DNA from 3 places in the Pseudoalteromonas sp. MMG033 genome. Region 2 is predicted to be linked to each of the others. Evidence: predicted binding sites of a transcription regulator. Region 2 holds the regulator's gene; each other region holds the start of a gene.
What was found. The regulator ArgR, encoded in region 2, controls arginine synthesis, uptake and breakdown. The targets are predictions, from matches to a motif close to ANTGAATANNTATTCANT.
Positions count from the first base shown of each region.

Region 1: argC (N-acetyl-gamma-glutamyl-phosphate reductase) is a predicted target of ArgR. The motif match lies at 2,485-2,502, and genes of this name have one in related genera.
Region 3: argA (amino-acid N-acetyltransferase) is a predicted target of ArgR. The motif match lies at 3,404-3,421, and genes of this name have one in related genera.

Region 1 is NZ_CM170070.1:825,743-836,361, forward strand. Features, by position in the region: gene AC2CZC_RS03945 (ornithine carbamoyltransferase) at 1-588, opposite strand, end outside; gene argB (acetylglutamate kinase) at 597-1,385, opposite strand; gene argC (N-acetyl-gamma-glutamyl-phosphate reductase) at 1,382-2,389, opposite strand; gene argE (acetylornithine deacetylase) at 2,557-3,735, shown strand; gene AC2CZC_RS03965 (DUF3581 family protein) at 3,751-4,446, opposite strand; gene AC2CZC_RS03970 (cytochrome b/b6 domain-containing protein) at 4,633-5,271, opposite strand; gene AC2CZC_RS03975 (iron-containing alcohol dehydrogenase) at 5,442-6,596, opposite strand; gene AC2CZC_RS03980 (LysR family transcriptional regulator) at 6,748-7,611, shown strand; gene AC2CZC_RS03985 (glutathione peroxidase) at 7,685-8,167, shown strand; gene AC2CZC_RS03990 (MarR family winged helix-turn-helix transcriptional regulator) at 8,164-8,607, shown strand; gene gltX (glutamate--tRNA ligase) at 8,630-10,117, opposite strand; gene AC2CZC_RS04000 (glutaredoxin family protein) at 10,210-10,575, opposite strand.
Region 2 is NZ_CM170070.1:2,617,352-2,627,970, forward strand. Features, by position in the region: gene plsY (glycerol-3-phosphate 1-O-acyltransferase PlsY) at 1-82, opposite strand, end outside; gene folB (dihydroneopterin aldolase) at 188-538, shown strand; gene folK (2-amino-4-hydroxy-6-hydroxymethyldihydropteridine diphosphokinase) at 540-1,019, shown strand; gene AC2CZC_RS11410 (undecaprenyl-diphosphate phosphatase) at 1,026-1,829, shown strand; gene AC2CZC_RS11415 (GNAT family N-acetyltransferase) at 1,814-2,413, opposite strand; gene AC2CZC_RS11420 (tRNA-uridine aminocarboxypropyltransferase) at 2,482-3,156, shown strand; gene AC2CZC_RS11425 (Fe(3+) ABC transporter substrate-binding protein) at 3,861-4,865, shown strand; gene AC2CZC_RS11430 (ABC transporter permease) at 4,865-6,496, shown strand; gene AC2CZC_RS11435 (ABC transporter ATP-binding protein) at 6,496-7,527, shown strand; gene AC2CZC_RS11440 (Dyp-type peroxidase) at 7,552-8,481, shown strand; gene argR (transcriptional regulator ArgR) at 8,484-8,951, opposite strand; gene mdh (malate dehydrogenase) at 9,194-10,129, shown strand; gene serA (phosphoglycerate dehydrogenase) at 10,256-10,619, opposite strand, start outside.
Region 3 is NZ_CM170070.1:2,129,509-2,140,127, forward strand. Features, by position in the region: gene AC2CZC_RS09300 (LytR/AlgR family response regulator transcription factor) at 1-228, shown strand, start outside; gene AC2CZC_RS09305 (FAD-binding oxidoreductase) at 307-1,776, shown strand; gene AC2CZC_RS09310 (glutaredoxin family protein) at 1,908-2,297, opposite strand; gene AC2CZC_RS09315 (hypothetical protein) at 2,359-2,586, opposite strand; gene AC2CZC_RS09320 (hypothetical protein) at 2,867-3,094, opposite strand; gene argA (amino-acid N-acetyltransferase) at 3,497-4,846, shown strand; gene AC2CZC_RS09330 (VC0807 family protein) at 4,896-5,591, opposite strand; gene AC2CZC_RS09335 (hypothetical protein) at 5,842-6,090, shown strand; gene AC2CZC_RS09340 (flagellin N-terminal helical domain-containing protein) at 6,180-7,553, opposite strand; gene AC2CZC_RS09345 (hypothetical protein) at 7,863-8,972, opposite strand; gene AC2CZC_RS09350 (AbgT family transporter) at 9,337-10,619, shown strand, end outside.

The sequences.
Region 1 (10,619 bases), 1.8 Mb from region 2:
CATCTGCTCTGCTTGCTTAACGATTTGCGCATCGGGTGAATGACCTTTAGGGCATACTGCAACAAAATCAGTGCCTAAACTCGCAGCCAACAACATGAGTGAATGAGTCACGTTATTCCCCTCACCCAAATATGCCAGCTTCAAGCCGCTCACATCACCATACACTTCTTGTAATGTCATAAAATCAGCCAGAGCCTGACACGGGTGATACAGATCACATAAGCTATTCACTACGGGGACATTGGCAAATTCTGCAAGTGTTGATAGCGTGCTATGTTGGTTAACGCGGGCGACAATGGCATCAGCCCAAGTAGAAATATTCAGTGCAAAGTCCTTTACCGACTCACGACTACCCATTGCACCATTTTGCTGATCTAAATAGACAGCATGGCCACCGAGTTTATTGATCCCAATATCAAATGATAAACGAGTCCGTAAGCTTGGTTTTTCAAATAAAGTAACTATAGATTGCCCAGCCAAAGCCTGAGCAAAATCCTGTGGCTGCGCTTTGATCTGGTGCGCAAGATTGAATAGCTTTAATAGTGCTGCTTGGTCGAGCTCTAGGCCCGTAATGAATGACTGCGTCATGTTATATCCTAAGGTAAAATTTTTGTTCCGACATGGTCGCCTTTTAATAAGGCAATTAAATTTTCTGGCTTTTGCCAACTTGAGATATACACACCACGTCGTAAATGTTGGGCAGCGTGAAGACTGGTCTTAACTTTGACCTCCATCCCGCCCACAATCACCTTCTGTTGTATTAACTTATCGATTTGCGCTGCATCTAACGAATGCAGAGGCTGTTTTTGAGCATCTAACACCGCTTCCACATCGGTCATAAACACCAATTCAGCGCCAATGTTTTGTGCTATTGCGGCTGCTGCCTCATCAGCATTGATGTTATACAAACCGCCATCTTGATCTATTCCAACAGAACTCACTAAAGGAATACGTCCAAGCGCTAATAAGTTATCTAAAAGCCCAAGTTCTTCCTCTGCGACACAAGTACCTACCTGTCCGAGCGCCTTGAGTTTTTGCTTAGCTAGAAACCCCGCTTCATACAAGCAAGTGCCAACAGGCTTTAGTCCCGCAACAATAGCTTGTGACATAAGCTGTTTATTAGCGCACCCCGCCAAAGCGCCGACTATATAGGGTAATTGCTCTTTAGGGCTTATCCGCAAGCCTTGATGTTTAGCTGTTGCGAAGCCTGCATCTTCTAGCCAGCGATCAACCAGTGCGCCACCTCCGTGTACGAGTACAAACTGCTTGTCTTGATCTTTACTCAGATCGTGTAAAACCTGAAATAGCGAAAGTGCAGCTTGCTCGGTATTCAATACAGCCCCACCTACTTTGATCACCCAAGTTTTTTTTGCTACTTGATTCATCCTTTTAACCCCAAAGTAGGTGAAAACTCACTGACAATATTCATACATTGAAGTGCTTGACCCGCTGCGCCTTTCAGTAAATTATCAATTGCGACAACCACGATTAACTGCTGATCTTGTTGTTGCCAGCCTATATCTACAAACGGGGTATTTGCCGCTCCTTTAATCGATGGCATGTTTTCGCCTTTGAGACGAATAAGCGGTTCATCCGCAAGGCATTGATAGGCAGCTTCAACCTCATGAGGTGCCACGCCTTCTTTTAACTGCACATAGATAGTTTCCAAGATCCCACGTGCAAAATTGCCTAAATGTGGTGTAAATAGAACTGGGTGATCCAAATACTGAGTAATTTCAGGACCATGACGATGGTTAAATAAACCATAAGGAGATAAAGACACTTCACAAAACTGTGTAGCCAAAGATGCTTTTCTACCCGCGCCTGTAACACCGGAAACCGCATTAATAATAATGGGCGAGTCAGTGAGTAACCCGGCATTTTTAAGTGGTTTTAATGCATTTAACGCTGCGGTTGGATAACACCCTGCAACAGCAACCAACTGTGCATCTTTAATTGCAGCAGAGTACCACTCGGCCAAGCCATATTGAGCTTCATCTAGCAGAGCTTGATGTGGATGTTCAAATCCATAAAATGTTTGGTATTGAGAGGCATCAGCTAGGCGAAAGCCTCCCGACAAGTCAAAAACTTTTAACCCTAACTCAAGAAATTTAGGCGCTAGAGATACACTTACTTTATGGTCAGTGCAGAGGCAAACGTAATCCGACTGCGCAGCAATTTGTGCGAATGCTTGCTCTGTAAGTGGAGATAATTCGATATCCAGTAAACCGCTATGTTCTGGATATAACGCGCTCAGCAACTTACCTTTGTCTAAGCTTTGCTCAGACACAAAGCAGCTGATCAAATTAAATTCAGGATGATTTGCTAGTAATTTGGCTAATTCTGCACCACTATATCCACTGGCGCCGATAATAGAAACATTTAACATCGATAACTCTTCTTTAGTTCGTTGATTGGGGAGTCACACTTGCTATAGATGTCATGTTCTTCGCATCGCCACCCCTAAAATAATTATTCTTTAAAAATGAATTGATATTCATACTAAACACATATAAATTTTTATGCAACATCTTTGAATAAATATTTTGGAGTATTATGTCAGTACCAGATTTTCTCGACATGTATAAAACGCTCATTGCGAAGCCATCAATCAGCGCTATTGATGAGTCGTTAGATCTGAGCAACAAAGCCGTTATCGATGTGCTCGCTAACTGGTGTCGCGATCTCGAGTTTGAGGTGGAGATCACCGAGCTCACACATGCGCCCGGTAAATATAATTTATTAGCCCGAAGAGAGCCGCTTAATAGTAGTGAAAGTCATGGAGGGTTAATGCTCGCAGGCCACACAGATACTGTGCCTTTTGACGACGCTCGTTGGAATTCAAACCCCTTTGAATTAACTGAAAAAGACAATAAGTTATTTGGACTTGGTAGCATTGATATGAAGGGCTTTTTTGCATTTGTGATCACCGCAATATCGCAGCTTGATCGCAAATACCAGAATGCACCTTTAATGATCCTCGCCACAGCGGATGAGGAAACCACCATGGCAGGCGCGCAACAAGTCGCCCAGCACACTTCCCTCAAACCGAAATACTGTGTCATTGGTGAACCTACAGACATGGTGCCCGTGTTTACACACAAAGGTCATATGAGTAGCGCTATCCGTGTCACAGGACGCTCAGGACATAGTTCTGATCCAGACAGAGGCCTCAATGCCATCGAAGTGATGCAACAAGTGATCTCAAGGTTGTTACATTTAAAAGAAGAATTAAAGAATAAATATTCAATTGAGCACTTCGCTGTACCGCACCCAACTTTGAACCTAGGTCATATTCATGGTGGCGACAATGCCAATCGCATTTGCGGATGCTGCGAGCTGCATATTGATATTCGGCCACTGCCAGGTTTGAGTATCACTGAACTTGAACAGATGCTCTTAAATGCCATTCAGCCGATCAACGAGCAATTTCCCGGCTGTGTCGATGTCATTGCGCTTCACGACCCAATACCTGCATTTAGTGGCCGAACAGACTCAGGGCTCGTGAAGTTAGCTGAAAAACTCTCAAAACAAAAAGCCATTGCCGTGAATTACTGCACAGAAGCGCCCTTTTTACAGCAGTTAGGTTGTGAAACCATTGTCATGGGTCCAGGCTCAATAAATCAAGCCCACCAGCCGGACGAGCACTTAGATATGGATAAAATCACACCAAGCCAGAATGTGATTTTAGATTTAATTAAAAAGTGTTGCTTTAATAACGAAAAAGCCAGCTAATAGCTGGCTTTTTACTTACTTTAATGTGACTTTTCGCTCATTGTAATAGGCAATCAAATCATCGATTGCCTGCTGGCAGTATTCTTTAATGCCAGATACCAGCATGTGCTTTTCACCAAAGCCAACTTTTTCACCATGACTTAATAGTTCAAAGCGCAGAATGATCTTGCCGCGTTTACCTTCATAACTAAACTCTGGCGTTGCAGCTTCCAGTGTTACCTCTTCAATGTCTAATGTATCCAAATGAATAGACATTGACTCATAGATCACCATAGGGCGCGCCGGATTGATCATCACCTCTTGCTGACCCATTAGTGGAATGATCACATGTGGGAAGGCTTTGCCAGAGAAGGCGACATAGTTTTTAATTAGGCTCTCTACAAGTTGAGTACACTGCTTGTTTTGGCCTGAGCGCTTCACAGACAACATAGTTTTTTCATTTGAAACAATATCAAACTCGTCACGGCCTTCAGGAAACTCTAACACTGATGTTTCGTCAACCATACCTGCAAAGGTAAAGTGCATATTTTCACTCACACCATACTTATCAAGGACCAATGAAAACAGTAAGTCACCAGGAACACAGAATTTCTTTGCATCAATATCGTGCAAAGGGTTGAAGTCATCAGCCACCTGCTTTGCAAATTGACTGCCTTGTTCACGGTTGATCACGAGTTTATTGGTTTCTTGTTGGTAATAGGGTGTAAGCATAGTTAACTTCTTTCTTGCATGAAAATCGCGCTATATTAGCAGAAAATAAGCATAGAGAGGTCATATCTCTATGCTAAATGTTGTAACTTTTGATGTCGCCTGCATTTTTTATGTGTGCATCTGAATACATTAACAAAACGAACATAACAAAAGCATGTCACTGCAAGACGAAGAACAATGCTAAAACTACAACAGCGCACTGAGAGGCTCTCCTCCCCATAAAAACAAAATACCACTCACGGCTAAAATAAATAAAACATATGCCCATAAACCATTTTTAATGGCAGGGGCCTTATCTGATGACGCCATTTTTCCTGTCAGCAAAGTTCTCAGCAGATTAATACCTTTAATGCGGTACAGTAAAATGGCAATGATATGCATACCGATGCCAACCAATAAAATATCAATATTGGTCTTGTGAATGCTACCCGCAAGCTCTACCCAATCGTAACTTACATAGCTCACTAGCGGCCCATCCATCAAAATGTCATCCGTGGTCATTAATCCGGATATCAGTTGGACAAAAATAACCACAAAGAAAAACAGCACCATCATGCTGCCCGCAGGGTTATGCCCAATGTGCGCGCGTTTACTTTTAAGTGCTTTAACCACCGCTTTTGGATGATGAAATAATGCTTTTAGTTTGGCGGTATCGCTACCAAATACACCCCATGCAACTCGCGTGATCATCAATGCTAATAACACATATCCAGTCACAAAGTGCAGATCAAGCCAGCCTTCGTCTCCCGATACATATAAAACAGCAATGCCAATAGCGAGTAGCCAGTGAAACCCTCGAATAAATCCGTCCCACACTTTGATCATAATTGCCCCTATTATTTTTGTGTGATTGTAAAGAGTACCTGAGGGTATAAACAAAAACGATGGTTTTGCGTTATAAAACGTAGAAATTTTGCGGCAGGACAAAAGGTAAGAGAATAAAAATTATCATTATGAATAAGGGCGCCGATCTGACGCCCAACTCAGCTAATAGCTTATAAGCTCGCAGCAATGATCTGACGGCTTTTATCCAGTGTAACAGCCTGTTGTTCACCCAGTGCTGTCATACCATGACGCTCCAATTGAGCCGTGATCTTATCTACCGCCTCTTCGCCTATGCCATAATCACTTAACCGTGTTTTCATATCAACGCGGTGGAAAAACTGCTCTGTCAATTCAATTGCCGATGCGATTGCTTGCGCTTCATCTGAGGTATCCAGTCCTAAAACACGCTCTGCATATTGCAGTAGTTTCTCTCGTTTGTGCTCTGTTTGCTCTGACATCATTCTTGGTAAAATAACTGCGAGCGTCTGGGCATGATCTAAACCGTAAACCGCCGTGATCTCATGGCCAATCATGTGCGTTGCCCAATCCTGTGGTACGCCCGCACCAATGAGACCATTAAGCGCCATGGTTGCCGACCACATCACATTGGCGCGTACTTTATAATCCACGTCATCTGACAGCAGCTTTGGCCCCTCTTCCATCAATGTCATCAATAGGCCCTCAGCGAATCGATCTTGTACCTTCGCATCAACAGGATATGTCAGGTATTGCTCCATGGTGTGAACAAATGCATCCACAACGCCATTGGTTAATTGTCTCGTTGGGAGCGTTTCCATCACTTTTGGATCAAGTACTGCAAATTTAGGTTGGACAAGGATTGAAGCAAACGGCAGTTTGTCATGTGTTTCGCTATTTGACACTACGCTAAAGCTGTTTGATTCTGATCCCGTTGCAGGTAGCGTTAATACCACACCAATTGGCAATGCAGATTTGACTTCCGCGCCTTTGCTCAGGATATCCCATGGCTCGCCTTCAAAATTGGCAGCCGCAGCAATGAATTTACTGCCATCAATCACTGAACCGCCACCTACAGCAAGAATATAGTTAAACTCTTCAGCCTTAATTTTTTCAACAGCTTGCATGCAAGTTTGATAAGTCGGGTTAGGCTCGATACCAGCAAACTCACCCCAGTTAAATTCGCTTAAAGCGGCACTGACTTGCTCATAAATACCATTTTTATGGATACTGCCCCCACCATAAACCACCAATACTTTTGCTTCACTCGGGATAGCCTTGGTTATTTCAGCTACCTGTCCTTCACCAAAAAAGATCTCAGTCGGGTTGTAAAAATTAAAGTTAAGCATAACTGCTCCTGCAATGACGGTATGTTATTTAATTGCGAGACAGTTTAATGGTATGCATAACGAAGATCATTATTCAAAAGACAATTCACTTTTGCACACATGCAATAATGAAGTATGATTCACCCTCATATTTGCACAGGTGATACATGATATGTGGCAAGGGTTAGATATTTTTTTAGCAGTTGTGGAGCATGGTAGTTTTAGCAAAGCAGCCAATGCTTTGGATGTTTCCACCTCCCATGTGAGTCGCCAAATACAGCAGTTAGAGTCCAGATTGGGCACGGTATTACTGCAGCGTACAACTCGCAGTATAAAACTGACTGAAGAAGGACTTGCCTATGCTGCCAAATTGAAAGACATTCAGCACGCATTAATAGATGCCAACAATGAGTTGCAAGGCGTCCAGCACATCCCAAAAGGGCCGATCAGAATCACTGGTGCAGGCGATTTCGTTGCAAACCGAGTTGCCCCTGTCATTGTTAAGTTTTGCCAACTTTATCCTGAGGTCAACGTGCACCTTGATTTCAATGCACGCAATGTCGATTTAGTCGAGGACGGCTTTGATTTAGCAATTCGCTTTGGGCGCCTGCAAGACTCTAGACTCATCGCCCGTAAGCTCAGTACACGCTACATGAAACTATTAGCAAGCCCTGACTATTTGGCAAAAGCGCCTCCTTTAAGATCTCCACAAGACTTGTCCCAGCATAATTGCCTGATTGCGATTTCCAATCGCTGGCGATTCCTTGGCGATGAAGGCATCGATGAGATCAAAGTCTCTGGTAATTGGCGAAGTAACAACCCACAAGCGATCCTGCATGCTTGTCGTTCAGGTCTTGGGATCGCCCACCTAGCGGAAGACATTGCCGAGCAAAGTCTAGCAAGTGGCGAGCTTGTTTCATTACTTGAAGAGCATCAGGTCAACGATAATGCCAGTTGGCTGGTTTATCCCCGAAAAGACTTAATGCCATTGCGTGTTCGACTCCTGATCGACTTTTTACTTGCACACATAAAATGATCTTTTCTATTGCGATCACCGTGTGTATCGCCTAACATTTAAATCGTGCACGATTAAATCACTGGAGATATAAATGCTTTACGAATTTACTGCCAATACCCTACAGGGCCAAGCCTATGACTTTTCAAATTTAAAAGGGAAAGTTGTACTTGTCGTGAATACAGCGAGTCAATGTGGTTTGACACCGCAATACGAAGGGCTTCAACAACTTCATAAAGAACTTCACGGTGAAGGGCTTGAAATCATTGGTTTCCCATGTAATCAATTTGGTAAACAAGAACCTGGCAGTGCGTCAGAGATCCAACAAGGCTGCTTAATCAATTACGGCGTCGACTTTACCATGATGGAAAAAATTGAAGTCAATGGCGCTCAGGCACATCCGCTTTATCAATATCTCAAATCAGCACTGCCTGGGATATTAACCAACAACATCAAGTGGAACTTTACCAAGTTTTTAATTGGCAAAGATGGGCAACCTCTTAAACGTTATGCGCCCACCACGAAGCCTGAAAAAATCAAAGCAGATATCATCAATGCGCTTGGACACACTTCATGAGCGACAAGCACCCTGAATTGAACTTAGACAATCAGCTTTGCTTTAGCTTATATGCAGCTTCAAGACACATTACACGCTTATATCAGCCCATGCTGAAACAGCATAACTTAACCTACCCACAGTACATTGTACTGCTGATCCTATGGCAAAAAGATAGCATGTTAGTCAAAGACATTGGGGAGCGCGCGCAGCTCAAGAGCAATACGTTAACCCCTTTGTTAAAAAGGTTAGAGCAAAACGGATTAGTGACACGTCAAAGGGACAGTGAAGATGAAAGGCAATGTTATGTGCATCTGACTGAGCAAGGTAAAAACTTAGAAAGTTTATGTGCTTGCATTCCCTCTCAAATGCTAAAGCAAACTGAGATGCCAGTAGAAAAACTCATCGAGCTCAAACAACTGCTTGACCAACTAATGGTCACAGCAGTGCATGGTAAGTAAGATACTTACCATGCGACACAGGTTAGCCGATTGTTGGATACTCTCGGTATGCCTTTTCTAGCTTTTTAGCCTGTTTCTTTGACACGCCGATGTGGTTAAGCGCCACACGTAGACGTGCACGAGAGAGATCAGAGCCCAGTACTTCCATCGCATCCACCACAGATGTTGACGAAGTCTTACCGGTGACCGCAACAAAAATCGGCTCCAAGAATTCTTTTATCTTTAATTCATGGAACGTCGCAACATTTTTTGCAATTGCGAAAATCTCAGACTTATTCCAGCTGCGAAGCTTTTCCAATTCCCAAATAAAGAACTGTAGTGCTTGGGTGATCACGGCATCATCTGCTTTACCTGCAGTTAATAATGCTGGGTCATAACTGGGTATACCACCAACAAAGTGGCCAGCAAGATCGACCAGATCTGATAACGTATTAATACGTGCTTTTGCTTCAGGCAATACTCGAGCCAGTGTCTGCGCATTGAACTTCCAATCAACAAAGCGCTGAATTAACTCTTCATCTGATAAGTTTTCACGGATCCACAAACCGTTTAACCAGCTTAACTTATCGACATCAAATACCGGTCCGCCCAGTGATACACGCTTCATATCAAAGTGCTCGATCATCTCAGCTAAAGTGAACTTTTCACGCTCATCTGGCATTGACCAGCCCATGCGGCCTAGGTAGTTAAGTACAGCTTCAGGTAAGAAGCCCATTTCTTTGTAATAATTAATAGAAGTCGGGTTCTTACGCTTTGACAGCTTAGATTTATCTGGGTTACGTAGTAAAGGCAAGTGACCTAGTACAGGTGCCTCCCAACCTAGATCTTCATACAGCTTTAACAGCTTAGGCGCAGAGTTGATCCACTCTTCACCACGGAAAATGTGGCTGATCTGCATGTGATGATCATCCACAACGTTCGCCATGAAGTAAGTTGGAAAACCATCCGCTTTCAACAGCACTTGCATGTCTACGTTTTCCCAAGGGATCTCAATCTCACCACGCAAGTAATCGTTAAACTTAAACGTGCCTTCCTCAGGAATAGTCATGCGGATAACATAAGGTTTTCCTGCGTCTAAATTTGCTTGAATTTCTTCTTTGCTTAGACGTAAACCACGACCATCATATTTAGGACGAAGACCTTCAGCCATTTGCTCTTCACGCATTTGATCAAGCTCTTCTGCTGTTGCAAAACAGTAGAACGCTTTACCTTCTTCCACTAACTGGTGAGCAAACTTTTGATATAACTCTGTGCGCTCTGACTGGCGGTATGGACCAAACTCACCGCCAACGTCTGGACCATGGTCCCAGTTAAGACCTAACCAACGTAAGCTATCCATAATAGCTTGCTCTGATTCAGGTGTGCTTCTTACTTGATCGGTATCTTCAATACGCAATACAAACTCACCACCTTGTTGTTTTGCAAAGCAGTAGTTAAAAAGGGCGATATAAGCAGTACCTAAATGCGGATCACCTGTCGGAGAGGGCGCAACACGTGTACGGATTGTCATGATATGTCTCTTAAATTTGTTACTTAAAATATTAAATGAGATGCTAGCACAGCCTCAGCATAGGGAAAATAGCTAGCATCATTGACTGTGCGTTAAGCTGAGCGCTCTAAACCCTGTAAATAGCTCACAATGTCACCTGATTCATAAAGCCAAGTTACCCGTCCTTGATCTTCAATTCTCAGACAAGGCACTTTGACCTTTCCGCCCTGTTCGAGTAACTCTTGGCGGTATGCTGCATTGCTTTTTGCATCACGTGTTTCAAGCTTTAAGCCTTCACGTTTTGCAGCACGTCTCACTTTGACGCAAAAAGGACAGGCCTTAAACTGATATAGTTTTAGGTTTTGCGTAATGGTGTCGAGTTGCTGCTGTGCTTGCGCCGAGCGTTTTTTACTTCTTGGTGTAAAAACAAAGTCGAATAATAAGATAAGACGGCCAAGCAACCAACGGATCAGTTTCATGAATATTCTCCCAGTCAAAATCGGCGCTAGAATACCATAAAGCT
Region 2 (10,619 bases):
AAGAAAACAGCCTTGATATTAAAATTGCTGAGGAAATCGAACCAAATAAATAAGCACAAATACACATTAAAATGACTAACACAAGCTTCCTTATTTTTTATTGCTCTGTTTTGGGCTATGATCGCGATTCTTTTTACACGGCCTAATATTATTCGCCGACCCCGTTTTAGTCATGCTAGGAGTATACATGGACAAGGTCTATATCTCGCAATTACACGTCGAGACCATAATAGGAGTTTACGACTTTGAGAAAGAAAGTAAACAAAGCCTTTATTTTGATATTGAAATGTCTACAGATATTACCCCAGCAGCGCAAACTGACGATATAAATCTTACCGTAGATTACGCAAAAGTTAGTGAGCGAGTGATTGATTTATCTGAATCAATTCAAGTAGAGCTATTGGAAACCTTGTTAGAAAAATTGGCTAAGATGATTTTGACTGAATTTGCTGTCAGTGATGTTCGAATTAAAGTCAGTAAACCAGCAGCAGTCGCACAAGCAGCTACCGTTGGCATTGAAATATATCGGAAAAAATAGCATGTCAGAGATTTATATCAGTATTGGTTCCAATGTAGATCGGGAGCGGCATTTTAAAAACGGGTTGACGGCGTTAATTGACCACTTCCCAGATTATAAGCATTCAAATGTTTATGAGAGCGAGCCGGTGGGCTTTAATGGGCGAAATTTTTTCAATTCGGTATTTGCTGCTAATACGCACATGTCAGTAGATGAAGTTTGTCACTTACTCAAAAAGATTGAGCGTGATAACGGTCGCACGCAAGGCGATAAAAAGTTTAGCCCCCGCACTTTAGATCTTGATTTGTTGCTTTATGACGATTTGATCTGTGAACAACCTGCTCAATTACCTCGAGACGAGATCACAAAAAACGCTTTTGTGCTATTACCTTTGTCTGAAGTCGGTGGTCACATTACGCTCCCAACCACAGGTGAAACTATTTCATCTATTTGGGAAAATTATCATAACCCTAGTCAAAAACTATGGAAAGTGGAGTTCTAATTTACAATGAGTTTAATTGAAATTATCGTTCTGGCCTTAATTCAAGGCTTAACTGAGTTTTTACCAATTTCGAGCTCTGCTCACTTAATATTACCTTCACAGGTTTTTGGCTGGCAAGATCAAGGCTTAGCATTTGACGTTGCGGTTCACGTGGGTACCCTTTTTGCAGTGATTATTTATTTTCGTAAAGAGGTAAGTGAAATCTTAGTCGCTTGGTTTAAGTCCTTTGGCAGTCAGGGGACAACTGATGATAGCAAATTAGGTTGGTTTATTTTGCTGGCCACTTTACCTTCGTTGGTGATTGGTTATTTTGCCAAAGACTTGGTGGAAGAGTACTCAAGAAACGCCTGGATCATTGCTGGGACGACCATTGGTTTCGGTTTATTACTTTGGTATGCAGATAAAACGGCGAAACAAATAAAAACGATTTACCAGATCAACTGGTTGATGGCGTTATGCATTGGCCTGTCTCAGGTAATTGCAATGCTACTGCCTGGTACGTCTCGTTCAGGGATCACGATGACAATAGGCTTATTGATGGGTCTGAACAAACAAAGTGCAGCGCGATTTTCATTTTTAATGTCAATTCCAGTCATTGCCGCTGCTGGCAGCTATCTAACTTATAAGCTTATTTCTGAAGGAGATGAGTTTAATATTGCAGATATTGCTACGGGTGCAGTGTTGTCATTCTTCGCGGCTTATGCATGTATTCACTTTTTCTTAAAGGTTATTGAGAAAATGGGCATGCTACCATTTGTGATTTATCGACTCGCACTAGGCGCTTTCTTAGTCATCTATTTATCTATGTAATTGTATATGGGGCGATATGAGCCCCATTGTTTTATTCTGCTATCACAATCAAAGCTTTTATCGTAAATAATCACTTCGGCACTGCCTAAAGGCCCTGTGTGTATAGCCTTGGTGCGGTATTCTAAACCAATTTTTTTCATGATATTAATTGAACCTTGATTGTCTGGGCGAGCTAAGGCTGTGAGCTTTTTGGCGACTTTATGTTCGGCTATGGCATCAGCAATCTGCTTAGCTGCTTCTGTCGCATAGCCGTTTCCCCAGCTTGATTGCATAAATCTCCAGCCGATTTCTAAATTGGTGTCGTCTCTTTTTTCTGTAAAAAAGTCCATAGGGCGCACGAGGATCCAGCCGATAAAGTCGTTGCTTTGCTGTAAAAAGCAGCCCCATAATCCCCATCCACTCGTTGGGTTAGAGAATTGTTTGAGTCGAGGTATAAATATTGAATCTATGTCTTCTTGACTTGTGATCTTGCCACCATTTATAAACTGCATCACATCAGGATTTTGATCTAATTGAAAGAGCAGGTGGGCATCGTCTGGAGTGAGTAGTCTGTACTTGAGTCGATTTGTCTGATTAACTTTCATTATAATAGCTTTATCCTTTTATTATTAGACTTGGTACAATAGTGCGTCATTTTTGTTTGGAGAATATTTTGGGTAACTCTGTATTGGCGCTTCGTGCACAGCAAATTTCTGAATCTAAGAGAGAGTTCAAAGCACGAGGTTCAAAACTTACTCGATGTGAGACTTGCTTACTCGCAGAGCCATTGTGTATTTGCGCTGGCGTTAAGCAGGCTCAGTGCTCAAGCGCAGTGTGCTTGTTAATGTATCATAACGAAAGTTTTAAGCCATCCAATACCGGGCGTTTAATCGCAGATATTGTGCCTGATAACCACGCATTTCGATGGGATCGAACAGAGCCGAGCGATGCATTGATTGCGTTATTGGAGAATCCATTGTATCAGCCTATTGTGGTTTTTCCTGAAGAAAATGTGCAACCACAGCGGGTGATAAAAACAGTAGAGCGTATAGAAGGGAAAAAGCCGTTGTTTATCTTTCTTGATGGTACATGGCGTGAAGCAAAGAAAATGTTCAGAAAGAGTCCATATTTGGATCAATTCCCTGTGTTATCTGTGTCACCGCAAAGCTTGTCAAATTATAAGTTAAGAGTTGCGCCCCATGAGCACCAGCTCGGCACGGCGGAAGTCGCTTGTGTTGTATTTGAAGAAAATGGTGAAACAGAAGCGGCTGAAAATCTCACATCGCATTTTATTGATTTTAGAGATGCGTATTTACGAGGCAAACGAAGTAAATTTTCTGACTTATAAACACGAAGATAGCGCGACTCTTTCGAGCCGCGCTTGACGGAATCTTCTAAACAGCATCCTGCTATGTTGAGTAACTCAACTCCCTAATTCATTTCCATACAATTCGCTTGGTGTTTTGGTTCTGCGAATTCTTGCACATCATGTACTAATCCACTTGGCTCATCCTGACCCCATCCTCATTTGCATCAAACATATCCATTGTTTGACATTACCCTGCAATTATTCCTTTGGGCTAATCCATTACCCTTCCTAATTCCATCTAGTCCTGACATCCTGAATATCTGAACATCCTTACTTAAATACTTACTTCCTGCAAGTACATCATAATCCTAGTTCCATACTCCATTCGGGGGTCAATCCATGTTGCGCCAATCACATCCGTTTTCCCTGCTATGTCTCTCCCCAAGAGACAATTAAAGTATATGCTGTGCTGCGTATTAATACATTAGCTTGAAGATTATCAAAAAAGGGCTATCTTCTATTTGATATATAAAAATTATTAAATAACAATAGGTTCCTTATTTGAGGGCGGTTAAATCTGGATTAGATTACTCGATATCTACAAACAGAGTGAGAAATCTCTTACAGATAAATTGTCTTTATGCGGTAATAATAATTTTGTTCACCCACTCAGCGGGCTGTAATTTATGTATAATCGCGTTAGAATTACTTGATAATAATAATTGTTTGGATTTGGAGTCTTCATGAAACGAGCTATCGCCACATTATTGACCGCTGTGACCTGTATGCCAGCTTTTGCAGCCGATGAAGTAAATATCTACTCATTTCGCCAACCGTTTTTAATTCAACCTATCCTTGATGACTTTACAAAGCAAACTGGGATTAAAACTAACGTTGTTTTTGCAAAAAAAGGCTTAATTGAACGTGTTAAAAGAGAAGGGAAGCACTCGCGTGCAGACTTAGTCTTAACTTCAAATTTTAGCGCTATGATCCAGTTAGAAGACCTTGGCCTTACGCAGCAAATCGCAAGTAAGACCGTTGAGCAAAATATCCCAGCCTCTTTTAGAGATCCAGAAGGGCAATGGGTTGCACTTACCAAACGTGTGCGTAACGTATACTCATCAAAAGCAAGGCTTGGTAAATTGGAGTCACTAAGCTACGAAGAGCTAGCCGATCCAAAGTACAAAGGAAAAATTTGTACTCGCTCTGGTAAGCACCCGTACAATTTAGGGTTAGTTGCATCAATGATCGCGCATCATGGTGAAACTGAAACCAAAGAATGGTTGGTCGGAGTTAAAAACAACCTTGCACGAAAACCTCAAGGTAATGACCGTGCACAAGTTAAGGCAGTTAAAGAAGGCTTGTGTGATATTGCTTTAGGTAATAGCTATTATTTCGGAAAGATGATGGCAGATGAAAAGCAAAAGTCATGGGCTGAGTCTGTTTACATCAACTTTCCTAACCAAAAAAATCGCGGTTCGCACTTAAATGTATCTGGTGTAGTTCTAACCAAGTATGCAAAAAATAAAGAAAATGCCTTGAAACTCATAGAGTTTATGACGGACAATAAGGCGCAGAATATGTACGCATCGACGAATATGGAATATCCGGTCAAGCCGGGCGTCGAATTATCTCAAATGGTAGCGTCATGGGGAGTGTTTAAGGAAGACAGCTTGCCACTTGCTGAAATTAGTAAATACCGTCCATTGGCTCTAAAGCTAATCGATGAGGTAAAATTTGACCTTTAATGCAGCTAAAAAATAAACTGTCCAATTGGCAGATAACAGCGTGGGTGATTGGCGTATGCCTGTCGACCCCGCTGGCTTTTCTCATTTTTGAATCATTACAAGGAGAATCTGAAGTATTCTCACACCTGTGGGATACAGTTCTTTGGGACTACATCAGTAATACTATTTGGCTGATTGCAGGGGTGTTGTTACTGAGCTCATTAATTGCACTACCCCTTGGTTGGTTAACAGCATATTGCCACTTTCCCGGAAAGCGAGTGTTTGAGTGGGCTTTAATGCTGCCACTTGCGATGCCCACCTACATCATTGCCTACGTGTATACAGATTTATTGGATTATGCAGGCCCTGTGCAGATCTTTCTGAGAGACTGGTTTGGCTGGACGAGTCCCGATGATTACTGGTTCTTTGATATACGCACTTTGCCAGGTGCTATTGTGATGATAGCTTTGGTACTCTACCCTTATTTGTACTTAATCTTTAAAACAGCACTTAGAGAGCAGTCCTTCAAATTGGTTCAGGCTAGCCAGTTAATGGGCTTATCGCCATTTCAGAGTTTTCTCAAAGTAAGTCTGCCTTTATCCCGTGGTGCCATTGTTGCTGCACTTGCTTTAATAAGCATGGAGACGATGGCGGACTTTGCTACGGTGCACTATTTTGCAGTCAGTACACTCACTACTGCTGTTTATGATACTTGGCTCGGTTACTATTCTCTCACTGCCGCAGCAAAAATTTCAGGGATCATGTTGCTGTTTCTCTTCATTGCATTGTCACTAGAAAAAATGAGCCGTAAAAGTAAGGTCGTACATGAGCGTCAAAGTAGTGTAAATGATACCAGCCTATATGAACTGAGCGGTAGAAGTGGCTGGTTGGCGACAGGTTTTTGCAGCCTTATATTGATTGTTGCGTTTTTTATTCCCGTGGGCGTATTGACCAGTTACGCGATTGGTTATTTTGATCAGGCTTGGAATGACGCGTTTTTTAATTATGCGTGGCAAAGTTTAAAAATCAGTCTTTATGTCAGCGCAATCGCTATTTGCTTTAGTATTTTGGTGGTGTTTTATCAGCGTATAGGCGAGCAAAAAACCAAGAGCGTTCCGGGGAAGGTAGCGAGTATGGGGTATGCCTTGCCTGGTACCGTTTTAGCTATCGCGGTGTTATTGCCTCTCACATTATTTGATGACTATTTAAACCGCTGGCTGGATGGTACTGGATTTGAACCCGGGCTGTTACTCAGTGGTACCATTTTTGCACTTGTTTTTGCGTATGTAGTGCGCTTTTACGCCATAGCTCAGGGTGCTGTAGAAGCGAGTTTTGTGCGGATCAGCCCAAGTATTGATATGGCGAGTGCGTCTTTGGGCAAAAATAATCTGCAGACATTGGGTCGCGTACATATTCCTCTATTAAAGCGCGGTATATTAACCGCGGGTTTATTGGTATTTATTGAGTGTATGAAAGAGCTACCGGCAGCACTGCTGCTCAGGCCGTTTAATTTTGAAACACTCGCAACCCATGTTTTTCAGTTTGTAAGCGATGAACAGTTAGAGTTAGCATCAATATCTGCCTTGTTTATCGTACTGGTTGGGTTAATCCCGCTTTATTTGGTTAACCGCTCAATGGAGCAGCAAACATAATGTACAGTCTTGCTATAGAATCTTTGCAATACAGTTATGACGGTCATGCTGTGATCGACAACCTTGATTTGCAGGTAAAGGAAAATGAAATCGTCTGCTTGTTAGGCGCCAGCGGATGTGGAAAGACGACCACACTTAAAGCCATTGCCGGACTTATCAGGCCGCAACAAGGCAGTATTAAAATTGGCCAGAACCAAGTCAACGGTGAAAACATATTTGTCGCGCCGCAACATCGAAATGTCGGTATGATGTTTCAAGACTATGCTTTATTTCCGCATTTGACGGTAGCGCAAAATGTTGCATTTGGGCTAGGAAAGTTAAGCCGCGCTGAAAAGCAATCTCGTGTATCTGAAATGTTAGAGCTGGTGCATTTAGGTGCTTATGCCGCGCGCTTCCCGCATGAGTTGTCTGGTGGTCAGCAGCAAAGGGTCGCTATTGCAAGAGCGCTGGCTTATCGCCCGAGCTTGTTACTGTTAGATGAGCCTTTCTCAAATATAGACGCGCAAGTTCGCTTTCAACTTATCAGTGACATACGCAGTATTATCAAAGATCAAAAAGTATCTGCGATTTTTGTCAGTCACTCAAAAGATGAAGCCTTCGCTTTTTCAGATCGACTTGCCATTATGCACAAAGGCCAAATAGCACAATTAGGGTGCCCAACCGAATTGTTCCATCAGCCAAAAAACCAAGTGGTTGCAGAGTTTTTAGGCCAAGGGATTTATTTAGATGCAACACATGCTGGTAATGGGGCATTTAGCACTCAATTTGGGCAAGTGAACTCATTAACTCAGCAAAATGACGGACAAGACAAGGGGAAAATATTTGTCAGGCCGAGCCACATTGAACTTTATAATACCGACCATGGTGCGATCCAAGTGAATCAAGAGAGGTTTGTGGGTACTGAGTATTTGTATGCCATAGAATTACAGGGTCAACAGCTAGAAATAGCAAAACCTGCTGACAAACCGTTAGATTTGTCTAAACCTATCTCTTTAAAAATTAAGCCCCATGCGGTAAATTTCTTTTCTTAGAGCGATAAACGATAAGGAAAAGGTATGGCCCAGCCGCAATCGGGGATCTGTGCAGAGGCAAACTTGCATGGCTTACATTTATTCTTCAATGTGCTTGAAGGGCAGGATGAAGCTGTGCGAGAAGCACTAGCGCAAGCTGGGCGACTGCAAGATGAATTAAGTGATAGATTCTCTGAATCTATGCTTAGCAGCTTCGTCGCGATTGGTGCCCAATATTGGCCTCATATCTATCCTGAATTTATACCACCTGAACTAAAAAGCTTTCCTCATATTCGTTCTACCGATCACTTAATACATAGTCAGCCTTTTGATTTGCTTTATGTCATTCGCTCAGATAGAGAAGATGTAAATCATCTATTTGCGCAAAGTGTCTTACATATGTTGGGAGGCTGTGTTGAACTCGTTGCGCATGTTCGCGGTTTTCGCTTTTTGGATGGGCGCAATTTTAACGGCTTTATTTACGCCAGTGAGTCACCTCACGGTCGCTTTAAGCGTAAAGTCGCGTTAGTTGATAACCCCGAAGGACTAGATCATCAAGGCAGCTACATTCATATTCAGCGAGTGAAGTTTGATTTGGCGAGGTGGCAGCAACTTACAATTGATGAGCAAGAGGCGCTGATGGGCCGTACGCGCTTAGATAATAAGCTGATTGAGCCGGCAGTGGCATTCAGTCATGCTAGTCGTGCAGAGCTTAAAGATGCACAAGGGCTAGTGCTGCTGTTGGATCAGAGTATGCCGTTTGGGGATGTGTTTGAGCAAGGTAGCATTAATCTGAGTTGTGCGGCTCACGGGAATGCATTTGAGACGGTACTAATGAGTCGATTCGGTTTGCTATCAGGGCAAGATTGTTACGATCCACTATTAGATTATTCTGAAGCGGATATGGGCGCGTCTTTTTTTGCACCATCCTTACAGTTTTTGAAAGAGATGGCGCAAATAATGACTGACGATTAAATCTAAACGTTGTCAAACAAGGTTTTTACTTTGTCTAAAGTCGCGTCAATCTCAGATATTTTTGCGGGTGCGATAAAAATAGTGTCGTCACCTGCAATTGTGCCTAATACACCATCTGCACTGCCTAAAGAGTCTAGCAGACGAGCAATCAGCTGTGCTGCACCGGGACTGGTTCTGATAATGATCATCATCTCATTGTGCATGATATCGATAACAAGCTGTCTCAGTGGGCTTTTTGCTGTTGGGACTCCCATTTCTGCTGGCAGGCAGTAAACCATTTCTTGTTTGGCATTTCTGGTGCGAACCGCGCCGAATTTGCTCAGCATTCTTGATACTTTACTTTGACTTATATTGTCAAAGCCTTGATCTTTTAGCGCATCAACGATTTCGCCCTGAGAGCCAAAGTTTTCCTCTCTTAAAAGTGCTTTAAAGGCTTTAACTAAGGCTTCTTGTTTGTCTTGCGCTTGCATATACATCTCTTCTATTAATTTTGGTTGCCCGATTTTACACAAATCCCAACAGTTACCCAAATTTTAACGCTGGAGTAATTTTCATGGTATATCGTAAAGGCAAATTGCGACAAAGTTGTCTCTTGTTTACAACTATAGTCGAAAAAATCTTGAAAATAACGCGGATAAATTTGTCTTTACCCTCGCTTTTCATTATCTTTACAGCACACAAAATTCCTACCTTCAATATATGGAGAATTATAATGAAAGTTGCTGTATTAGGTGCCGCTGGTGGTATCGGTCAAGCATTGTCTCTTCTGCTTAAAAACGGTTTGCCTGCAGGCTCTGAGCTAGCACTATACGATGTTGCACCAGTTGTTCCAGGTGTTGCTGTAGATCTTTCTCACATCCCAACTGCTGTGTCAGTTGCTGGTTACGGTAAAGATGACTTAGATCCTGCACTTGCAGGCGCAGACATCGTTTTGATCCCAGCTGGTATGCCACGTAAGCCTGGCATGGACCGTGCGGATCTGTTCAATGTGAACGCGAGTATCGTTAGAACTCTGGCTGAAGGTATCGTTAAAAACTGCCCTAAGGCGTTTGTTGGTATCATCACAAACCCAGTAAACGGCACTGTACCAATTGTACGTGAAGTATTCAAAAAAGCAGGCACTTATGATGCTGCACGCGTTTTCGGTGTAACAACACTAGATGTTATCCGCGCTGAAACATTCATTGCAGAGCTTAAAGGCCTAGATGTATCAGAAGTAAAAGTACCTGTTATCGGCGGTCACTCTGGAACAACTATTCTACCTCTTCTTTCTCAAGTTGAAGGTGTTGAGTTCTCTGATGAGGAAGTTGCTTCTCTTACTAAGCGTATCCAAAACGCGGGTACTGAAGTTGTTGAAGCAAAAGCGGGTGGCGGTTCTGCAACGCTTTCAATGGGTGCAGCAGCAGCGCGTTTCTGCTTCTCACTAGTTAAAGGTCTTCAAGGCGAAGAAAACGTATTTGAGTACGCATACGTTGAAGGTAACACTGGCGATGCAGAGTTCTTTGCACAGCCTATCCGTCTTGGTAAAAATGGTGTTGAAGAGCTATTACCATACGGCGAGCTAAGCGCTTTTGAACAAAAAGCAAAAGACGACATGTTAGCGACGCTTGAAAAAGACATTAAAGAAGGTGTTGATTTCATGGCTTAATGCCCAGAAATGACCCTGATAAAAAGCTGCTTCTAAAGCAGCTTTTTTTATTTTGATTAACTGTTTAATCAGTCATTAAAAAGCCGGCAGTTTGCCGGCTCTTTTGTCAACTCATGTATTACACATTTAGTGTAAAATACGCGCTCTGATCGTCCCCTCAACAGCACTTAGTTCTTTTAACGCAACTTCTGAGTGGTCACTGTCTACATCAATAACTACGTAACCAATGCAATCGTCTGTTTGCAGATACTGAGCAGCGATATTAATCCCATGTTGAGCAAACGCTTGGTTGATTTGCGTAAGCACACCCGGTCTATTTTCGTGCACGTGTAATAAACGGCTGCGGTTAGACAGCTCTGGCAGTGATACTTCAGGGAAGTTTACAGCTGTGACAGTGGAGCCATTGTCTGAGTACTTGGTTAATTTACCCGCCACTTCAATACCGATATTTTCTTGTGCTTCTTGTGTAGAGCCACCCACATGCGGCGTT
Region 3 (10,619 bases), 490 kb from region 2:
GGCGGCACTGAGAAGCTCTATTCGGGCACCTTAAAGCAGTTAGAGTCTATTTTGCCTTCAATTTTTGTGAAAACACACCGCTCATACCTAGTTAATTTAAACGAGGTCGTCACACTCGGCGGGCCAAATAACCAGCATGTTTTATCGCTCAGTGGTGGTGAGTCTGTGCCCGTGAGCCGCCGCTTGGTGCCCAGTGTGCGGGCAACGCTCAAGGAGTCGGTGAGTTAGGCTAGCAATGCCATTACTGAATGTATCAATACACGGAAGATTTTAAACTGGATGCTTATTTTAAGGAGGATGTTTGCTTTGCGTATATTAAAAACCATATTTAAAGGTGTCGCTGTGCTTATCGTACTGAGCATAATGGCACTCGCTATACTTGCTTTGCTTATATTTGCTGACTTTTCGACAGCCCCACCAACGCCCAAGCAAGAAAAAAACTGGATTAATGACGTCACTCAATTAAACCCGATTAAAGTCGCCAAGGTGATTCAGCCCACCAGTATTGAGGAAGTGCAAAAAGCAATTACATCGAGTACTGGTGAGGTTTCTATTGGTGGTGGTCGGTATAGCCAAGGTGGCCAAATAGGCAAGGAAAATAGCTTGCACATAGACATGAGGGCGCTTAATCAGGTTGTTCATTTTGCACCAGAGCAGCAGCTAATCACCGTACAAAGCGGTATGCGGTGGCGGGATTTACAAGAAGTGATAGACCGAGAAAACTTATCAATCAAAATCATGCAGACGTATGCCAATTTTACAGTGGGCGGATCTTTAAGCGTCAATGTTCATGGTCGATATATGGGGGAAGGTCCCATCATTCGCTCTGTAAAGTCTATTAAGGTGGTATTGGCCGACGGTCGAGTCGTGACGGCTTCTGCCAAAGAAAATACAGAGATTTTTTTTGGGGTGATTGGTGGCTATGGTGGACTAGGTGTGATTGTTGAGGCGACGCTTGAGTTGGCTAAAAATGTCAAAGTCGCCAGAGAAACCCAGACAATGAACATTGCTGAATATAGCGCTTATTTTCAGCAAAACATTAAAAATGACAGTCGTGTGATTTTTCATAATGCTGATATTTATCCACCAAATTACACTCAAGTAAACAGTGTTAGTTGGCTAACATCGGATAAACCACTGAGTGTCCAAGCGCGTTTAATCCCCAAAGATACCAATTACTGGTGGCAACCTAAAGTTACTGAGTTTGTTGCTGATTATAAGTTTGGCAAGTGGCTGCGCCAGTACTTGTTTGACCCAGTACAATATGCGTTTGAGGTAGTTCAATGGCGTAATTATGAGGCAAGCTATGATGTTAAAGAACTTGAACCAAGTAGCCGAGTAAACACCACGTATGCATTGCGGGAGTATTTTGTGCCAGTTGCGCATTTTGACCGCTTCTCGACAAAGATGGCGGATATATTTACACGCTATGAGGTGAATGTCCTCAATGTATCTGTTCGACATGCCTATGCGGACACTGGGTCTCTATTGGCATGGGCAAAAGAAGAGGTGTTTGCATTTGTTGTTTATTATCGACAGGGCACATCAGAGCATGCGCAGCAGCAGGTGCAAACCTGGAGTCGAGCTTTGGTTGACGCTGCTATTGCTGAGGGAGGCACTTATTATTTACCCTATCAATTGCATGCGACGACAGCGCAATTTCATTCAGCGTATCCAAATGCAGAGGCGTTTTTTGCACTTAAACATCGTCTCGACCCTAATAATCGCTTTAATAACCAGCTGTGGGCACAGCATTACACTCCGCAGAGAGGGTGATCTTTGCAAGTGATGTGCTGATTGGTTTTCACGACATATTTTGAGTCTGAGTGAGGCGAGTTGAGCATGCTCGCCTATCCATTTTCACGCTTAACACGTCAGGTGAATGAAAGGTGTCTAGGGTCAGGAGATTAGAGTAAGTTTTTACTTTTTAATTGTGACTCTAGTGCGGCTTCATTAAAGCCTCTGATCAAGCCATCAGACACTAAAATAATGGGCAAAACTTCGCCCCCCAATGCTTCAAACTCTTTCAATGCTTCGGGGTTTTTCTCAATATCGACTTTGATAAATTCGATTTTTCGACTGACTAAATATTCGGTGGCTTTTTTACAAAACGGGCACCATTGTGTTGTATATAGCTTCACCTGTGTCTGTTCATTTATCCCATACAATGCATAATCGCCTTTTTCTATTTGTTGACTGGCGAAAATATTTTGCACAGCTTGCAAGCCATAAGTGCCACCGAACCAGCCTAGTCCTAAAGTGATCACAAATAAGGCGAGGTATTTTATTATATTCATTAGGTTACCTACTTATAAATAAGTGAGCGATAACGACAGTTATCGCTCTGACTTGTGCGTATTATGCACAATCACGCATACATTGAGCTTTAATGGTGCGGCAGTTATAGCCTGGTGTACCACCCCACTGACATGCATAAAACTGATAACCACAGTAGTTTTCTAGTGTACCAAACCTTTTCCAGTTACAACCATCGGTATAATTAGCAAAATTGCTTGCTGATACCGCAAGTGAAGTACCCAGTCCCATTGCAGCGCCGATCACCGCCATTGCGATTTTTTTATTCATGTTATTTCCTTTATCATTGTTTTAAGTGAACGAAATTTGTTCACCCAGAAAAGGTAATGTTTTTGTGTATTTTTTGTCAATAAATAAGGTGGTGATTTAAATTCATATATATTCGAGATATATGGATCCTAGTTTTTTAAAGTGAAAAATGTGCATAATAAATTTAAGTTAATGACATTATTTATTTAAGGAGCTAATGAATTTATCAGGCTATTTTGTTCACGTGTGGACGTGATACATTTGAATGAGTGATAAGCTAGCTTATCACTCGGGTTTATGTTTATGCGCAATCAATCATGCATTGTGCTTTAATAGTGCGGCAGTTATGTCCAGGGGTTCCTCCCCATTGGCAAACATAAGCTTGATAGCCACAGTATGCTTCTAAAGTGCCATGTACCTGCCAATTACAGCCATGTGTATAACCGTGACCATTACTTGCAAGTACCGCTATCGAAGTACCTAATCCCATTGCTAGACCTACCACTGTGGTTGCTAATTTCTTGTTCATTGCATTTCCTTTATCATTGGATTGTTGGTTAAAAATTAATCTTTCTTATATATCTAACCCTGCTATGCGTTTTTGATCAATTCAAATTAGTCATTTCAAAAGTGAGAAATGTTCAGGTATTAACAATGTTCATAGCGTTTTTAATTTTATGAATAATAATTAGTCTGACTCATTTTGGTAAGGTGGTTAAGAATTGGTGGAGTACACTCCATGTGTATCTAAGTTTACGGTTTTTAACAAAACATAGTGTTTTTTGTGTGTGGGTTACCATATTTATCACGTTGCCTTTTGGAATTAAAATTCAAATTTAAAGAATAAAAATTCTTTTATTTTGTTTTTTTATTCCTTATGATGAAGCTCTGTGTGATTGTGATTTGTCAGTGCTAAAAAGGTAACTAGCTCGTGCGTACTACAGAACTTGTCGATGGTTTTCGTCAATCTACCCCTTATGTTAACGCTCACCGTGGTAAAACATTTGTTGTCATGCTTGGTGGGGAGGCTGTTGATCAGTCTGGCTATCGCAGCATTATTAACGATGTGGCCCTATTAACTAGTCTAGGCATTAAAATTGTGTTGGTATTTGGGGCGAGGCCTCAATTTGATACAGCATTGGCTAATGCTGGGATCCACAGTGAATTTCATAACCAGATCCGCGTCACAGATAGTGAGTCATTGCAGATAATCAAGCAAGTCAGCGGCGCCATGCAGCTTGATATTACCGCAATGTTGTCAATGTCATTGAGTAGTACGCCAATGTCTGGCACATCATTGAATGTTGTCAGTGGTAATTTTGTGATCGCGCAGCCGATTGGCATCGATGAAGGTGTAGACTATCACCACTCTGGTCGCGTAAGGCGTATTGATGTTGAGGGCATTCGTCATCAGCTGGACAATAATAGTATTGTTTTACTTGGGCCTATTTCAGCCTCTGTGACAGGAGAGAGCTTCAACTTAACCGCAGAAGAGATAGCAACTCAAGTTGCCTTGCGTCTTGATGCAGACAAAATGCTTGGATTTTGTCACGAAGCGGGCATCTTAGATGAACGTGGTGAAGCCGTCGCCGAATTAATGCCTAATGAAGCGGAGCAGTTGTTAGCCACAGAGCACGGTGGTAACTCACCTTGTAAAAGCGCAGCGGTATTTTTGCATGCTGCGATTGATGCCTGCCGTGGTGGAGTACACCGCTGCCACCTTGTTAGTTATCAAGAGGATGGTGCTTTGCTACAAGAGCTGTTCTCTCTCGATGGGATAGGTACGCAGATAGCGCCGCAAAGCTCTGAGCAATTACGTAGTGCGACCATTTCAGACATTAACGGCGTGTTGAATTTACTAAGGCCTCTGGAAGAACAAGGGTATTTAGTTAGACGCTCTCGAGAGCAGCTTGAGATGGAAATTGAGCAATTTACGGTCATTGAGCGAGATGGCGTGATCATTGCCTGCGCAGCACTTTATCCTTTTGCTGAGGAGCAGGTTGGGGAGTTTGCCAGCTTGGCGGTTCACCCCCAATATCGCGATGCGGACAGAGGCAGTTTTTTACTGCGTACTGTCATTAATAAAGCTCGTCGTAAAGGCTATAAAGCGTTGTTTGCACTGACTACGCGCAGTATTCATTGGTTTTTAGAACAGGGCTTTGACTGTGCAAGCATTGAAGATCTACCCGCTAAGAAAAAGTCCCTGTACAACTATCAGCGGCGCTCTAAAGTTTTGAAGTTAGACCTGACTCGGTTACCAAAAAACCGAGAAAGGGTATGAAAAAGGGGCCTAGTTAAGCCCCTTTATCGTAAATATGCACACACTTGGTTTATTGTTCAATAAACATGTCTTCCATTTTTAACCCCGTGAGCTTTTTTAGTGAGTTAATTAGGTAATAGAGTGCAACAAAGAAAATCACCATGGTTGGCAGTACGATAACTGGATAACTCAATGCGGTCATGCGACCCAATTCATTGTTGTAGGCTTCTGTGCCTGCAGGGCTGACGACAATCATTTTTGCAAGTACATAGTTCAGTACTGATGATAAAAAGAATGAGCCTGCCAAAATATTTGACGCAACAATTTGCACTTTAGGCAATTTGTCTAAATTTCCTTTTTCTTTTAATGCTGAGTCAATTTTGGGGATGTCCATGACATTTTCATTAAATAGCATGGTTTTTAATAATGGGTATTTAGTATATTGGCTTACCACAATGGCAACCCCTATCACACCAGGGATCAAGGCTTCTTTGATAGCAATATATTTTGCATCTAATTCGAGCAAACTTATGCCGCCTGTTAATAACACAGACACGATCCCTAAACCGGATATAAAGTTAAACTTGCCTGTTTTTTTGCGTTCCCATAATCCAAAACCGACCGGGAAAGCTAAAGCGACAATGACACCAAGAGATGGGCCTAAATGTTCTTCTCCTGAAAATCGCGTTAGGATCACGACTGGGAGTATGATGTTAAATAGCATCTGACTAAAGAAGCCAGAGGGTTTATTGTCAGGTTCAGCCATTACAACCTCAAAAATAAATGCATTAATGGCCATGAGTGTACGGCAAGAGTGGGTTGCGCGGCAATCCCAATAATTGAATGTATTACTTTAATCATACTTTTTAAGCGTTTTGATGCTTAACCTATAAATGCCTAAGTGGCTGGTGTGCATAATGCGGGATATAATGGCCTTTAATACAGATGTGCTTGTGTTATCAATTCAAATAATGATAACCAACAAGCAAAAGAGAGCATTAAGAGAGTAAATAGATATGATCACTGATCAAGATGAAATAACGAGCTTAGCAGAATTAGAAGCATTTTTACTGTTAGTAGAAAACGGCGGCCTAGGTTTAGAAAATGTCGAAGGGGTTGCATTAGCTACGCATAATAGTAATGGCCGTCCATTTGTTGCCGTGCTTGATGATAAACATCAATTGTTACTAGGACGTTGGGTAACCCAAGATGTATTTGAAAATGGCAAAGACTTAGTGCGAATGGGGCCTAGAAAGCGTCATTGATTTCTGACGTCTTAAGTGAGTTAACGTGTAATAAAAGACCATGATATTACGCGCTGACTCACTGTTAAACGATGTTGTAATATGCTCTATTACCCTATCAATTGAATTAATTGTGTCATACTTTGTTGAAACGCTTGCTTCGCTTGTGTCGTGATTGCAATTTGGCTTTGTTGTAAGATGTCTTGTTTTACACTTTGCGACATAGTGTATGCGAAATCAGCATCTACGATTTTTTGATTAGCAGTGCTTAACTGGGTATGTTGATTGCTTTGATTGCGAAATATACTTTCAAGGGCATTCATCTTAGCACCTATGTCTGCTCTAAACTTCCCCACTTGCTTAAGTGCTGCATCAATGGCGGTGATAGATGTTTGCGCACCTGCTTGCGTATCCGCTGAGAGCTCTGCAATATTAAGGCTTTGCGTGCTGGCATCTATGTCGTCAAAAATAATAAAGCCATCTTCGCCAATGGCATCGTCTTTGGCTGTTATGAGCATGGGACCATCTTTAGCGCTGGGTAATGCAGGTGCTGAAATGCTGTCGGGCATAGAGTCCCAGCTAGCTCTTATTTCAAATATACCGTTTGTGACTTCAGTAACACTGACGAGCAAGTGTTCTGTCACCTCATCAATAATGACTTCTTCGCGATAGTCTCCACCGCCATGACCATCACCTGAAAAAGTAAAATTCATGCCATTAATTTGCCGTATATTTGTGGCTGGAAAGTTATACCCACCACCGTCGAATAAAAGACTGCTATCATACTTTTCGTGGCCGTGATAACCGTTTTGTGAAGTAAACAATTTAGCTTCTATATTGGCACTGTCGTGCGATAAGTCTTTGCCAATTAAATGTTGGCCTTGAGCATTAAAAAGTTGCAGGTCATCATTCGCGCCATAAGAGTCAATATAAATTCTCACATTGGTCGAGTCTGCGGGGATCAATCCAAAGGAGCGATACCCTGAGGGTAATGTTGCTGATATTCCGTTACTAAAGGCTTCATTAAGTAATTGCACGTTATCTAATGGAGTGGGTTCAGGCTCTTCTTGTAAGCTTAATAACGGTTTTTTACCAAAAATCTCTGTATTCATGGCTACGCCATCAATGGCTTCAATGTTTTGCTGCATTTCCAGATTAATCGCTATTCTATCTTCGTCACTGTTACTGCCATTGGCAGCCTGCAAAGCCAGTACTCTCATGCGCTGTAGCAACTCAGTTACTTCAGAGAGGGCCGTATCGGCCACTTGACCATAACTGATCCCGTCATTGATATTTCGTTGAGTTTGCTCTTTGACTAGGGCTTGCGTTGTTAAGCGATTACTTATTTGCAAACCTGCTGCATCGTCTTTGGCAGAGTTAATGCGCTTTCCTGTACTTAATTGCTCTGTGAGCGTTTCTTGTGCTTGTGCTGTTTTATGTGAAGACATTCGATGTCTGTTATAAAAGTGATTGATTGAAAGCATGTTTGTCCCAAAAGTCCGTTTTTAGGAACTAAGCAATATATGTACCCTTATTTGGTAATTTAGGTAATCGCAATATAGGTTGGCTATTGTTGCGAATGGTGACGTAATAAGTAGCTTTATTGTAATGACTGTTTAATTTTTGCGTGTTGGGCGGCAGATTTTTGTCAGATGTTGATTATTTAAAATTAATAAAATCATAATGTTGCCGTTATTTATCCAATGGGTAGCTGTTTAGGAAGGTGGGGTAATTATTGTCAAAATAATCTAAATATATGATAAATAGGGTAGCATGCTACCCTAATGTATTAGTTATTTTGCTTCTATAAAATCGATTAGATCTTGTTCCAACGATAGATCAAGTAGGTGCGATTTAGTGAAGCCTATACCTTGGCCTTGGTCCTGTGACGAGGCCATTCGAGTATGGGATTGCGTGTGATTTTGACTGAGCACTTTGATCTCATCCTCGCTGATCAGAACTTTATCACCAGCATTAAAATAAACGCCCTCAACATCATCTATTAATATTCCAGAGTAACCTAATTTTCCTGGAAGCAGAGGTTCACCTGGCTGCGCGACTTCTTTACGAATAATGGAAGTGTCTTGCAACGCTGCAACTTCAGAGAGACGGTATTTTAAATAATCATCAAGTTGTGAAATGGGTACGGATGGGTTTTCACGACCTGAGTATTTAAGCAGTGTAACCGTCGATTTTGGTTGCTCTATGGAGTTTGCAAGGCTTGGCCCGAAAGGGTCATCAGCCTCAAATTCTCCAGTTACAAAGGTTTCCCCTCGGTTTTGCGTGACGTAGAATTGGATTTTATAAGGAAGAAATAGCGATGATTGTCCTTCAAAATAGCCACAGAATGTCGTGTATATACCGCGATCAGCGTTTTCTGGATCGGTAATGACACGGCCGGAGTTATCTAGGTGAGTAACAGCTGTACTTCCAGGTTTGTGGGACCATTGACCACTAAAGTCTCTGCGGTACCAGTGATAGTCTCTGTTAGGTGCTAACACCAAAGCCATCAGGGTTCTTACACTATTGGTATTGGCCTTTTTGCTAGCCCATTGAGAGCGAGGGATTGGCGTAAAGCCATCTCTTCTCGCACCCTCCATGACACCCGCGCAAGAACGTCTATTCGTATCAAAGCCTCTGTGTCCACTGGCATAGCCAGGTTGAGATTTGGCTTTTGTGGGGGAAATGCGGTTTGCTGCATAGTTATAACAGTTGTTTGACCACTGGTGGGTATCGCCTGTATTCCAATATCCTGCAAATAATCTTGGGACGAAATACTCCACTTTTGGGTATTCACCAAACCAAATATCTGCGATGTTGTTTTCTTGTAGAGGAGCCGCATTCACATTCAAGCAGGTCATTGTAAGCAGGGACAAAGTATATATTTTATTTATTTTCTTCATGTTGATTTCCTTTTTGTTCTTTGTGGTTCCTTTTTCATCGCAGCACTAAATTGAGAGTTTTCAAACTGTTTAATTACTGAACTTTTTGTTTTTGTTTATGATTTTATTAATTTTTTCTGAATATGGCGCTTGTGTAATATTGTTTTTTAATGGAGGGAAAAAGTGAGAAATACGCTATTAAAAAAATTTATGTATAAAGCTTAGTTGTTTAAAAAAACATGCCGCATCTCTGTATTCTTTCGCCTCAATAATAAGCTATCTCAACTAAAATTTTTCTCAATTGAGTAAAAATTGAGTAGAATGCCACGTTTGTACCTTGAGAAAGCACAGCTAATTATAAATTTTTTAATACTAAGGAGGTTAAGTGTCAGCTACTGATACAGCAAAAATGAATGGTGGTGGGGTGATATCATTCATTGAAAAAGCAGGTAAAAAAATTCCAGATCCCATTATTATTTTTATGTGGTTTATAGTCGGTGCATTTGCGCTGACGGCTTTGATCGGCGGGTTAACATTCGAAATCCAAGGTGCCGATGGTAGCCCAATCACGCATACCATCAAAAATATGACTGATGCTGAACATGTTGTTTGGTTTTTTGATAATGCATTACTGCAAAACTGGCTAGGCTTTGGCAATGGCATTTTAGGCGTTATCCTAATTGTTATGCTGGGTGTCGGTGTTGCAGAAAGCTCAGGGCTGTTTAATGCGATTATCAAAAAACTAGGTACTCGTCTAAAAGACACTTACTTAGCGCCAGCTTTGATTTTTTTGGGGATCATGAGTTCCATAGCAACCGACGCAGGTTACTTAATTTTAATCCCACTGGCAGGCTTACTCTATGCAGGGCTTGGAAAGAATCCATTAATCGGGATGGCGGCAGCATTTGCCGGTGTGTCAGCAGGTTTTAGTGCTAACTTGATCCCAGCTACACCGGTTGATGTGATCATCGGTTTAAATGCGCAAATCTTTGCAGAGTCTCAAGGCGTGCCATTTGAGTCCTCAACAGGTGAGTCACTTACGCCAGCGACTATGCATTATTACTTTATTTTTGTTTCGACATTTATGTTGGTAGGTATTGGTGCATGGGTGACGAAAAAGTTTGTTGAACCAAGGTTTAAAAATGTACCTTATGAATTACCAGAGGGCATGGACCTATCAAACTTTGCTGTAACAGAAGAAGAGAAAAAAGGGTTAAGAGCGGCGTTTTGGGGCTTGTTGTTATCACTTGGGCTTGTGGTTGCACTTGCTTTAGGGCCATTGGCACCATATGAAACGGCTTCAGGTAAAGTTGTCACACCTTATTTGAACAATGTCATCCTATTGATCACTTTAGTTTTTACCATTGTTGGTGCTGCATTTGGTGTGGCAACAGGTAAATTCAAGAGCTTGATGGATGTCGTACAAGCGATGATCGCGCAAATGAACACCATGGGCTATATCCTAGTGCTGACATTCTTTTGTTATAACTTTTTGGGTATTTTAGGGTATTCAGGTTTAGGCACTTATATTACCTATATTGGTGCAAGTGGCTTATCAGCACTTGGCTTACAAGAGTTCCCAATCCTACTTATTATCGGCTTTGTGATCACCACGGGTCTGATCAACTTGTTTGTTGGTGGGTTAACGTCTAAATGGATGCTACTTGG